3 regions of the Phyllobacterium sp. 22229 genome follow, and region 3 is predicted to be linked to each of the others. Evidence: riboswitches for the same ligand, from Rfam matches in the RefSeq annotation. Region 3 holds a riboswitch; each other region holds the start of a gene.

Region 1 (3,989 bases), on a different contig from region 3:
TGAGCGGTGTTTCCACCAGAGTACCGAAGCGCACCAGCGGCAGGCCTTCATCATGGCTGAGATAGAGATTGGGCTGATAGCCGATGGCGACATCCGCCTGCCTGGCTGCAACAAGGCGCGGCGGCGCGGCCGGATCGGCCGGCGGGATCAGATCCACGTCCAGTCCCGCTGCGCTGAAGAAGCCTTTTTCACGGGCGACGACGAGCGGCGCATGGTCGGGATTGACGAACCATTCCAATAGGACAGACAGCTTGTCTGCGGCGGCGGCAGGAGATGCGAGGAGCGACAAGGCGGCCAGCAGGATGATGGCGGGGGCAAACGCGCGGCGGCGAAACATGGATATTCCTTTATCAACGGGACGGGAAAACGGGATGGTCATGATGCCTGTACCCACGGCGTGAGACGTGCAGCGAAGGCATCAACGAGAAAACGCAGAACGATGGTCAGAACGGCGAGGATGATGAGGGCGGCAAACAGCGTATCGGCCTGCATGCGGGCATTGGCCTGCAGCATGACAAAGCCCAGTCCGCGCGAGGCACCGACCCATTCGCCGATCACCGCGCCAATGGGGGCAAAGACCGCCGCGACACGCAGGCCTGAACCGAGACCGGGCAAGGCGCTGGGCACGCGGATGAGGAACAGCGTCGCCAGCGGCGTTGCCTGCGTCAGGGCCGCGGCATCCAGCAGGTCCTGACTGGTCCGGCGCAGCGCATCGGCAAAGGACGAGGCAACGGGGAAGAAGATGACCAGGCTGGCCATGACCACCTTCGATGCGAGGCCGAAGCCGAACCAGAGAACCAGAAGCGGCGCAATGGCGAAGACCGGGAGCGCCTGCAGGACCAGCAGAAGCGGCCAGACGATCTGGCCAAAGCCCGGCAGGCCGGCCACCAGAAGCGCAACGAGAATACCGGCCATGACGCCAAAGAACAGCCCGAGCCCGATCTCCAGCAGGGTGATGGCGGCGTTGGTCAGAAGATAATGGTGCTGTTCGGCGAGGGCGGCAATGACCGAGCCGGGACCGGGCAGGATGAAGCGCGGCGGCTGCAGCGCCCAGACCACAAGCTGCCAGCACGCGAGCACGGCCAGCAGGGCACCGGCGATGCGGACAAGCATGCGCATGACGGGCCGTCACAGACGGGATGATTGGCGGTTCAGCGAAAACGGCATCTGCAGGACTCCATCAAACGTGTGGAGATCCGGATATGTGCGAAGACAAGGCAGAGTGCGTGAAGAATGCTCAATTCCCGTTCCTACGCCGGCATAACCCGGATCAGGTTCAAGGGTCCAGCTCGACGCTATCTCAGCACTGTACAGTGCCCCCCTCGGAATGAAGTCATGATGGAGCGGCGGGGGCGCAAAGTCAATCGCGCCGCTTTTGCATTTGGAAATTACTGCGTGAGCCGAATTTTTGAGTAATCGAACGCACAACCGGTTTTGAGCGTATACTCAAAGTCTGGCGTACCGCCGCCGCCATCTTCCCAGCCATGTCTTCTTGTAGAGCCGTCGCAACTCATGAGATCATTCATGATCACCGGCTTCCCCTCCCTTTCCGTGGTGGATTGAGCACCGTCGAGGGCCAGACGCCACGCGTCGTTTGCCCTGTCACTTCTGACCAGGAAAGCATTCGCGTTATCTTTGAGTGTCTTTTCCTGTTGAAACGTCAGATTGTCCGGGGTGGGCGTTATCTGATCGTTGGAACTGGTAGATGTTCTGCAAGTCTTGCTGACGTTCTTTTTGCCGACAGGACAACCGTCCTTCTTGACGACCATGGTGAAATAGAAGGTCTTGAATTTTCCCAACGAAAACGTTCTGGATTGTGCATCTACGGGTGGTATCGATGTTCCCTTGCCATCGGTCTGGCTGGCATTGGTGTATTCGAGAGCCGCCACTTCCTCCTCTGCGCCATTTTCTCTGACAACCATCACCGATATTCTTTTATAATAAGTTCCCTTAACCTTTGTGATGGTGAAGGTGGCATCAACCGGCGTCAACGCTCCGGATGCTATCGACGTGGTGCCAATGTCCATCGAATTCAGATTCAACACCTGCATGAAGGTTGTTTGCATCGGCCGCGCAACAGAGAGTTTGATCCGTGCCGGGACATCGTTCGTCACCGTCACATTGTAGGTAGCACCACTGCTGTCGAAGTCAGGAACGTTCGCACGCAAGCTTTTTTGAATGCGGCTCTTCACATCATCAAGATTGTTTCCCTTATAGGTCGATGCGCCCCACAGAACCGCGGCGTCCGCTGCGTTCTGTAGTTCGGCACGCTGACTGCTTGCACGGGTATAATCAACGGCAAGACCGGTTATGCCCAGAAGCGGGACCAGCAGCAGACCGAACGTCATTGCCGTGGCGCCACGCTTGTCTTTCAGGAATTGTTTGAAGTTTCTCATAGCCCGCTCCGGTTGTTGAGCGGACCATGAAGGCCATGCCGTAAATGCCTGCTTAGCAAAATCGTTCAGATTGTCTCAATCTGCGATAAGTCATGCGCCATGGTAAAAATCCCATAAAGCACGGCTTAGGCGGCAGGCGTGCCCGGCCGCACGAATCCCTCGCTGGCGACGAGCAGATTGCGCGTATAGGCCTGTGTCACCTTGCGGGCGGCAAGATCCGCGGCGGAAAGGCGTTCCACCTCGGCGCCATTCTGCATGACCATCAGCCGGTCGCACATGTGGGTGACCACCGCCAGATCATGGCTGACCATCAGGAAGGTCAGCTTGCGGTCGCGGCGTATCTGTTCCAGCAGGTTCAACACTTCGGCCTGCACGGAGGCATCGAGCGCCGATGTCGGTTCGTCAAGCAGCAGGATCGACGGTTCCAGGATCAATGCCCGGGCGATGGCGACACGCTGGCGCTGGCCGCCGGACAGCTGATGCGAATAACGGAAGCGGAAACTGGAGCCGAGCCCCACCTCATCGAGCGCGCGCAGAATGCGCTTTTCGATGTCGGCAAATCCGTGGACTGCCAATGGTTCGAGCAGCAGCCGGTCGACGGTCTGGCGCGGATGCAGCGAGCCATAGGGGTCCTGGAACACCATCTGCACTTCACGGTAGAACGCCTTGGTGCGCTTCCCGTCCAGCCGTTTACCGTTCACGCTGATCGAACCGCTGCTGGTCGGCGCAAGCCCGGCAACGGCCCGCAGCAAAGTCGATTTGCCGGAGCCGGACTCACCGACGAGCCCGAAGGATTCACCCGGCATCACGTCGAGGCTGACGCCCCGCAAGGCGCGGAAGCGATCAAACGTGACTTCAAGCTTGTCGACGACAAGCGCTTTGGCGGGAGATGTTGTCATGCTGCCCACTCCGGCTTGCGGTCGAGAACAGGCAGAGGATGGGTATCGGCACCAATTTTCGGCATGCAGTTCAGAAGCCCCTGCGTATAGGGATGTTTGGCATTGTGCAGGTCCTTGGCGGCGATCTCCTCGACGATCCGGCCGGCATACATGACGATGACCCGGTCGCAGAACGACGAGACCAGCCGCAGATCGTGCGAAATGAAGATCAACCCCATGCCGCGGTCCCGCACCAGATTGTCGAGAATGGCGAGAACATCCAGCTGGACGGTCACGTCGAGCGCCGATGTCGGTTCATCGGCGATCAAGAGTTCCGGGCCGGTGACCAGCATCATGGCAATCATGGCACGCTGTCCCATGCCGCCCGATACCTCGTGCGGATGCAGATCGAAGACGCGCTCGGGGTCACGGATCTGCACGGCGGCCAGCATGTCGAGCGCGCGCTTGCGCGCCTCGGATTTGCTGACCTTTTCATGGGTGCGCAGCGTTTCGACAATCTGCCGCCCGATGCTCATGACCGGATTGAGCGAATATTTCGGGTCCTGCAAAATCATGGCGATACGGTTGCCGCGCAGCGACCGCCGTTCGGCAGCCGAAACATGCAGAAGATCGATCCCGTCAAAATTCAGCGTCTCGGCGGTGATTTTCGCATGCGGCGGCGTCAGCCCCATGATGGCGCGCCCGGTCTGGGACT
Region 2 (3,989 bases), on a different contig from region 3:
CCGCAGTCAACAACATGCGAGCCTGGTTCGATCAAGTAAATGCAACGCTCGCGAAATCCAGTATAGTTGTTACCAACTGCAACGTACCAATGATATCCGATCTCATCGGCGATACAAAACGGCAAGGATCTGTCGCCATATCTTATGTTTTCAACGAATGGATATATCAATTACTTATCACTCCCGTCGAATTTTGTTTAAGATTCTCTTACATAATCGTAATGTTGTCTAGTGATGCAAGTATAAAGTTTAATTAATAGTGATTTGCAGTTGGTTGGTGCGGGTCGTCGCCGTCAAGAGCGCTGCTACCGCCGCATGGCCGAGTATGCAGCGGCGCGGTGATGCTGCAAGACACATAACGACAGAATAAGCCCATTTGCGTCAGATCATTTGCCCTTCTTTCCCGTGGTTAATACCGGTGCAGCGAACGCAGATGCAAACGGCCGCGGGCGGCTCGTGTCAGAGGGCAAGGCACGTGAAAACCACGGGTTGAACGATGATTTCTGTTGCTTTCCGGCGGGTCCCAACTATAACGCCTTGAATAGGGCCGGATGGCCCTTTTTTCTTATATGCCTGTCCAGTATCGATCTATCCAAACTGCTAGAGGAGCTTTCTATGAGCATTCGTCGTATTGAAGTCGGCCCACGCATGAGCCAGGCCGTTATCCATGGCAACACGGTTTATCTTGCAGGACAGGTCGGCACGCCGGGCAAAAGCGTCACCGAGCAGACCAAGGACGTTCTGGCTTCGGTCGAGCGCCTGTTGAAGGAAGCCGGTTCCGACAAGTCCAAGATCCTGCAGGCCATCATCTGGATGGCCGACATGAAGGACTTTGCTGAAATGAACGCGGTCTGGGATGCTTGGGTTGATCCTGCCAACACACCTGCGCGCGCCACCGGCGAAGCCAAGCTGGCGACACCGGACTACCTCGTCGAAATCATCATCACCGCTGCCATCTGATTCCCTGCGGAAAATCCGTCCGATAGGGCGGATTTGGCAGAATGACAGGTTCATCCCGGCGGAAATATTGAATTTGCCGGGATGAAATACAGTGCATGTCAGTAAAACTGCGCCCGTGCACTGGATTTTTAGCGCGGGAATGAATAAAGTCCGCGCTTCTCGGGATTGCCGTTGTGGTAATTCATCAAACGCTTGTCTGATTGTGGCGCTTATGTCCGCAAGACGAGACAAGCATGGGTAAGGAAAACGATTGCAAGTTCTCGTCCGTGATAACAATGTTGAACAGGCCCTCCGGGTCCTGAAAAAGAAGATGCAGCGCGAAGGTCTCTTTCGCGAAATGAAGGCGCGCCAGGCTTTTGAAAAGCCATCCGAGCGCCGTGTCCGTGAAAAGGCTGAAGCCGTCAGCCGCGCCCGCAAGGCAGCGCGCAAGCAGGCACAGCGTGAAGGTCTGCTTCCTGGTCCGAAGAAGAAAGAACGCGTTGCCCGTCCAGGCGCCGCTTCCAGCGATTTCAACAACAACCGATAATCAATGACTGGAGTTTCCGGTCCTTGCAAAACGCGACAGAACCCGCACAGCACGCCATGCTGGAGCGGGTTTCGTTTTATGAAGACTCCGCCGTAACTGTCGTCTTCACATCGATATTACCCGGTTTCAAAAAAGTGCCTTCTTGTGCGTTGCATCACGCCGCGCCTATGCATGCTCCATGATATTCAAGCCTTATGGAGACCTTTCAATGGCACCCAAGCTCAACATCGTCCATGTCAGCACCCGCCCGGGCCGCGCCGGTTCGCCGGTTTCGAAATGGTTCCATGACTTCGTCAAACAGGATGGCCAGTTCGAACCCGTCCTGATTGACCTGGCCGATCTCAACCTGCCGGTTTTCGACGAACCCAACCACCCGCGCGCCAAGAAGTACGAGCATGCGCACACGAAAAAGTGGAGCGCGCTGGTCGAGGCGGGCGATGCAATCGTGTTCGTGACGCCGGAATATGACTATTTCGCCCCGCCATCCCTGACCAATGCGATCATCTATCTCTGGCAGGAGTGGAACTACAAGCCGGTCGGTTTCGTCAGCTATGGCGGCGTGTCGGGCGGCCTGCGCTCGGTCGAATCGGTCAAGGGCCTCATTTCCGGCCTGCGCATGGTTCCCATCCCCGAAGGCGTTCCCGTTCCGGCGTATCAGCAGTTCATCAACGATGAAGGCGTCTTCCAGGCCAATGAACTGGTGACGGCGAGCGCCAACACCATGCTTGGCGAATTGCTCAAGTGGAGCAATGCGTTGAAGCCGTTGCGCGCGTCCTGATCCGGTAAAGGCGTCCGGAAACAGCAGGGCGCCACGCACACGATTTTACCGATCCGCTTGACAAATGGCGGATCGGGCGTTCAATTCAAGACATTCACCAGGGGGGTCCCGACAAGGGGCTGAGATTCTGCTGGCTTTTGCAGCGCAGTGACCCGTTGAACCTGATCCAGTTCATACTGGCGTAGGGACGGTGCGAAAGTCATGCGAGTCAGCCTCGGCACATCCGTATCCGGATTCGCAATCTCTTTTCATCCTTCCGGCACAGAACTGGGTTTCCACGCTTAACCGCCTAGGAGCCTGATGATGACCGCAATTACCCCAACCGTTTCGGCAGGACCGCTGCCGGCTTCGATCAAGATATACAAACCGGGCCATATCCATCCGGATTTGCGCGTGCCGCTGCGCCAGATATCGGTGCACCCGACGGCGGGCGAGCCGCCGGTGACGGTGTACGATTCGTCCGGGCCATATACGGATGCCGATGCTGTCATCGACATTGCCAAAGGCCTGCCGCGCCTCCGTGCGAGCTGGCTCTCCGGTCATGCGGACCTTGCCGCCTATGACGGCCGCCACGTCAAGCTTGAAGACAATGGCTTCGTCACCGGCGAACGGCTGACACCGGAATTTCCGGTGCGCAACCGGCCGCTGCGGGCGAAGGGCGATAAAGCCGTCACCCAGCTTGCCTATGCCCGGGCGGGGATCATCACGCCCGAGATGGAATATGTGGCGATCCGCGAAAATCTCGGCCGCGACGCCGCAAGAGCGCAGTTGGAGCGCGACGGCAATTCCTTCGGCGCGTCGGTGCCGGATCATGTCACGCCGGAATTCGTCCGTGAGGAGATTGCCCGGGGCAGGGCGATCATTCCGGCCAATGTCAATCATCCCGAACTCGAACCGATGATCATCGGCCGCAACTTTCTGGTCAAGATCAACGCCAATATCGGCAATTCGGCGGTCACCTCCTCCATGGCGGAGGAAGTGGAGAAAATGGTTTGGGCCATCCGCTGGGGTGCCGATACAGTGATGGATCTGTCGACCGGCCGCAACATCCACAATATCCGCGAATGGATCATCCGCAACGCGCCGGTGCCGATCGGAACGGTGCCGCTCTATCAGGCGCTGGAAAAGGTCGGCGGCATCGCAGAAGACCTGACATGGGAGGTCTATCGTGACACGCTGATCGAGCAGGCGGAGCAGGGCGTGGATTATTTCACCATCCATGCGGGTGTTCGGTTGCATTATATCCCGCTGACCGTCGACCGCGTCACCGGCATCGTGTCGCGCGGCGGCTCGATCATGGCCAAGTGGTGTCTGCATCATCACCGGGAAAGTTTCCTCTACGAGCATTTCGAGGAAATCTGCGATATCTGCCGCGCCTATGATGTCAGCTTCTCGCTTGGCGACGGCCTGCGTCCGGGTTCCATCGCCGATGCCAATGATGCGGCGCAATTTGCCGAACTGGAAACGCTGGGGGAACTGACGCAGATTGCCTGGGCCAAGGGCTGCCAGGTGATGATCGAGGGCCCCGGCCATGTGCCGATGCACAAGATCAAGGCGAACATGGACAAGCAGCTGGCCGTCTGCGGCGAGGCACCGTTCTACACGCTGGGACCGCTCACCACCGATATCGCACCGGGTTATGATCACATCACCTCGGGCATCGGCGCGGCGATGATCGGCTGGTTCGGCACCGCCATGCTTTGTTATGTCACGCCGAAGGAGCAT
Region 3 (3,989 bases):
CAGGCTTGCCCCCAGATCCAGTGACCGTTCGAACAGGCGAGGCGCAACCGTTCGCCGCCGGCTTTGCTGATATTCCCGGGCCATCACCAGCGACAGCGATATGGCGAGGGAGAGCAGGGCCGCGGCCGCGCCAAGCACGATGCTTGTCGCAATGGCGCGCCAGACCGTGGCTTCGCTCAAGAGACGCGCCAGGTCGGCGCCAAGCCCGGCGACAACGGTTCCGCCCATGGGCAGGCCGACGAAGAGCAGTCCGAGCAGAATGATGGCTGTGTTGGCGCATTGCGCTGCACGGCTTGGCTGCTCGAAGCGCCGCGTGGCCGTCTGGAGACTGAAGCCTTCCTCCGCCGGTTTGCCTGTCAGGCCGAGCAGCAGCAGGACGGCGATGGTCAGGCCCAGCTGCAGCAGGGTGAGCGAGACGGCGCGGGCAATATCGAAGTCGAAATGCAGGGACTGGTAGATCGCCACTTCCAGCGTGGTGGCGCGGGGGCCGCCGCCCAGGGTCAGCACGATCGTGAACGAGGTGATGCAGAGCATGAAGATCAGCCCGGCAATACCGGACAGATTGCGGCGGATGACGGGCCATTCGATCAGGCGAAAGCGAGCCCAGCCGCCCATGCCGAGCTGCGCCGAGAGCTTCCAGTAATCCGGCGGAATGGAATCAAGGCTTGCCAGCACGAGCCGGGTTGCCAGCGGCAGGTTGAAAAAGACGTGGGCGAGAAGAATGCCGGGAAGCCCGTAAATATTGGGTGGGGTGTCCAGGCCGAGGCTGCTGAAAGCAAAGGCCAGCAGGCCGTTGCGGCCATAGATGCTGGTGATGCCGAGCACTGCGACAAGCGCGGGCAAGGCCAGGGGCAGGGCAAACAGGCGCAAAATCAGCGCGCGGCCGGGAAAGGCGGGATGTTCATGCAGGGCACGCGCGAGCGGAATGGCAAAGGCAACCGCAAGCAGCATGGACAGGAGCGCCTGCAGCAGCGTGAACCGGGCCACACGCCACAGATAGCTGTCGAATGCGGCAAAACCTTCCACGCCGCCGCGCAGCGCTTCGGATGCGAGACTGAGCAGTGCGCCACCCGCGAGTGCCGCCAGAAAGGCGAGGGCGAGCGCCCCCGCCCATGGTCTGAAACTGCCGGTGGCAATCACAATGCTACAGGCTCATGGCCGCGAGCCATTCATCGATCCAGGCTTTACGGTTCTTGGCGACTTCCTCGGACGGGAAGGCCAGGGTCTTGACGGGTTGAACCAGGGTTTCGAAGGCCGGGTTCAGCGCGTCGGTGGTCTTGGCGGCCGGATACATCCAGTTGTTTTCAGGAATGGCATCCTGGAACGCCGGGCTGGTCATGAAGGTGAGAAACTGCGCCGACAACGGATTTTTGGCCCCGTTGACGGTCTGGGCAGCGACTTCGACCTGCAGGTAATGGCCTTCGCCGAACGAAATGGCCTTGTAGCGGTCCACACGCTCGGCGATCAGGTGATAGGCCGGGGATGTGGTGTAGGACAGCACCAGCGGTGCTTCGCCCTTGGTGAAAAGGCCGTAGGCTTCCGACCAGCCGGGCGTGACGGTCAGCACCCGGTCTTTCAGCTTTGCCCAGGCCTCTCCCGCCTTGTCGCCATAGACCGACTTGACCCAGAGCAGCAGGCCAAGGCCGGGCGTCGAGGTGCGGGGATCTTCGATGACGATCTTCTGCTTCGGGTCGCCTTCGACCAGTTCCTTCAGGCTTTCCGGCGGGGTCTTCAGCTTCTCGGAATCATAGATGACGGCGAAATAGCCGTAGTCATAGGGAACAAAAATATCATCGGTGTAGCCGCCGGGGATGCTCACGGCTGACGTGTCGATGCCATGCGGGGCAAACAGGCCGGTTTGCCGGGCCTCGTAGGTCAGATTGGTGTCGAGGCCGAGCACCACATCCGCCTTGGTTGACTCGCCTTCCAGCTTGATCCGGTTGAGCAGGGCGACACCATCGGCAACCGCCACGAATTCGACCGTGCAGGCGCATTGCTTTTCGAAGGCTTGCTTGACCTTCGGGCCCGGACCCCATTCGGCGGTGAAACTGTCATAGGTATAGATGGTCAGCTTGCCTTCGGCCTGTGCCGTGCCAAGGGGAATAAGGGCGAACAGAGCGGTCACGACGGCCGCTGTCTTTACAATAGTCTCGAATGGCCGCATCGGCGCCTCCTATCAGCAGTGTTCAAAAGGATTGGTGCGCCGGCAAATCTGCCGCGTCTAATCCCTCCGCCGGTACAAACCGGATCAGGTTCCGCGGGTTGGCAGGGTTTCCCCTTGCGCCTCTCAGCCGGTCGATCGGACCGGCACCCCGTTAGAGCACGACAAGGATAGAGCTTCGGCCAGAGCCGTGCAAGCGGTCGATGCTTATGAAATCTTTATGTTTTGCCGGTTCTGCCAAATCGAAAGCTGATACTGGCGCGCCTATTGTCCCCAGCGAAAACATCCCGTGCGGCTGTTTTCCGATGGAAAGGGTCAATCATGTTTCGTGGTCACGGTTTTTATCATTCCCATGTCAGGGTGCAGCACAATCCCGGCGTGCAGAATGCGCCCCGCAAGGCGATCCTCCTGCGCCGGCGCCGGCAGAAATTCATCCCGGAGCTTTATCCGAGCCTGTTTCTGGCCATTGGTGTGGCGATTGCCGGCATGGCCGCGATTGCGCTCGGGCGCTTCGTTTAACCGCGAATCACGGATGCCCTGTGCGGCCGGCTTTTGCCATGCTATGGCCGGTGCATGAGCAAATTCGTTCTTCTTCTTGGCGGAACCGTTCACGTCACCGACCGTCTGCGCCATCTCATTGCCGGAGCACGCGTTCTGGCTGCCGATGGCGGCATCGCCCATGCACAGGCACTGGGCCTCGAACCGGAATTGTGGCTGGGCGATTTCGATTCGACATCGCCCGCGCTGGCCGAACGCTATGCGCATGTGCCGCGTTCGGTGTTTCCGGCGGCCAAGGACATGACCGATGGCGAACTGGCGCTCAATGAGGCCTACCGGCTGGGTGCCACCGAGGTGATTCTGTGCGGCGCCTTTGGCGGTGAACGCACCGACCACACTTTGCTGCACCTGACCATGGCCACCCGCCATGCGGCGGAAGGCCGGAAGATCATTCTTTCCAGCGGAAGTGAGGAGGCGCATCCCCTGGTTGCAGGGGATTATGCGTTCGATTTTGCCGACGGTACAGTATTCAGCATTGTGGCCTTTACGTCCCTGCGCGGATTATTTATCCATGGTGCGCGATGGCCGCTGGAAAATATGGAACTTTCTTTCGGTTCATCGCTTACAGTGTCGAATGCCGTGTGTGGAAATCTCCACGTATCGCTTCGTTCAGGCAATGCCGTCCTGATTGCTGCACCGTAAAATTGCGAAACGCTTGTAAAACAACGCGGAAAGTGCAATTCTTGCGGCACAGCATTGGGGACGCAAGCTGGTTAGTTTAGTTTTGAAACGGGAGAGGTCTTCCATGTTGAAAAGTTTGTCGACAGTCGCAGTTGCCGCGCTTCTGGCATTTTCGGTAGCCGGTTGCACAACAAGTGAACAGCGTACAGCGGGTTATGGCGTTGGCGGTGCAGCACTTGGTGCTTTGGCTGGTGGTGCAATCGGTGGTGGCCGTGGCGCACTGGCCGGCGCTGCCATTGGTGGTGTTGGTGGTGTCGCTGTTGGCGCTGCAACGGCCAATAATGACGGCGGCGGCCGCCGTTACTGCACATACGAAAACCGTTACGGCGAACGCTATCGCGCGCCTTGCCGCGGTTACTAATCGTTCCCCATCAGGGAAAGCGGAACAGGCCGGGAAACCGGCCTGTTTTTGTTTGCCGGGTTCATGGGCTGATCTTTGTTCTGCCGCATTAAGCCCGCACGATATGGCCGCTATATTCATGTTGAGAGGATTTACGATGAGTTTTCGTTTGACCGCTATTGCGGTTTCTGCGCTCCTGGCCATGTCACTGGCCGGCTGCGAAACGAGCGAACAGAACCAGCGGGCCGG

What was found. A riboswitch is a leader RNA that binds a small molecule or an ion and turns the genes downstream of it on or off. The one in region 3 is predicted to bind thiamine pyrophosphate.
Region 1: linked by a shared signal. The riboswitch ahead of ACTJJ7_RS23015 (ABC transporter permease) and the one ahead of thiB (thiamine ABC transporter substrate binding subunit) in region 3 are both predicted to bind thiamine pyrophosphate.
Region 2: linked by a shared signal. The riboswitch ahead of thiC (phosphomethylpyrimidine synthase ThiC) and the one ahead of thiB (thiamine ABC transporter substrate binding subunit) in region 3 are both predicted to bind thiamine pyrophosphate.

What each region holds. Positions count from the first base shown of each region.
Region 1 is NZ_JBQEPA010000023.1:21,646-25,634, reverse strand. Features, by position in the region: gene ACTJJ7_RS23020 (ABC transporter substrate-binding protein) at 1-337, opposite strand, end outside; gene ACTJJ7_RS23015 (ABC transporter permease) at 376-1,119, opposite strand; TPP riboswitch at 1,231-1,333, opposite strand; gene ACTJJ7_RS23010 (TadE/TadG family type IV pilus assembly protein) at 1,389-2,396, opposite strand; gene ACTJJ7_RS23005 (ABC transporter ATP-binding protein) at 2,522-3,295, opposite strand; gene ACTJJ7_RS23000 (ABC transporter ATP-binding protein) at 3,292-3,989, opposite strand, start outside.
Region 2 is NZ_JBQEPA010000013.1:151,361-155,349, forward strand. Features, by position in the region: gene ACTJJ7_RS17260 (FkbM family methyltransferase) at 1-170, opposite strand, end outside; gene ACTJJ7_RS17265 (RidA family protein) at 616-960, shown strand; gene rpsU (30S ribosomal protein S21) at 1,211-1,486, shown strand; gene ACTJJ7_RS17275 (NADPH-dependent FMN reductase) at 1,695-2,264, shown strand; TPP riboswitch at 2,354-2,470, shown strand; gene thiC (phosphomethylpyrimidine synthase ThiC) at 2,568-3,989, shown strand, end outside.
Region 3 is NZ_JBQEPA010000005.1:193,534-197,522, forward strand. Features, by position in the region: gene thiP (thiamine/thiamine pyrophosphate ABC transporter permease) at 1-1,140, opposite strand, end outside; gene thiB (thiamine ABC transporter substrate binding subunit) at 1,145-2,164, opposite strand; TPP riboswitch at 2,209-2,325, opposite strand; gene ACTJJ7_RS08140 (hypothetical protein) at 2,483-2,680, shown strand; gene ACTJJ7_RS08145 (thiamine diphosphokinase) at 2,735-3,361, shown strand; gene ACTJJ7_RS08150 (hypothetical protein) at 3,465-3,761, shown strand; gene ACTJJ7_RS08155 (YMGG-like glycine zipper-containing protein) at 3,898-3,989, shown strand, end outside.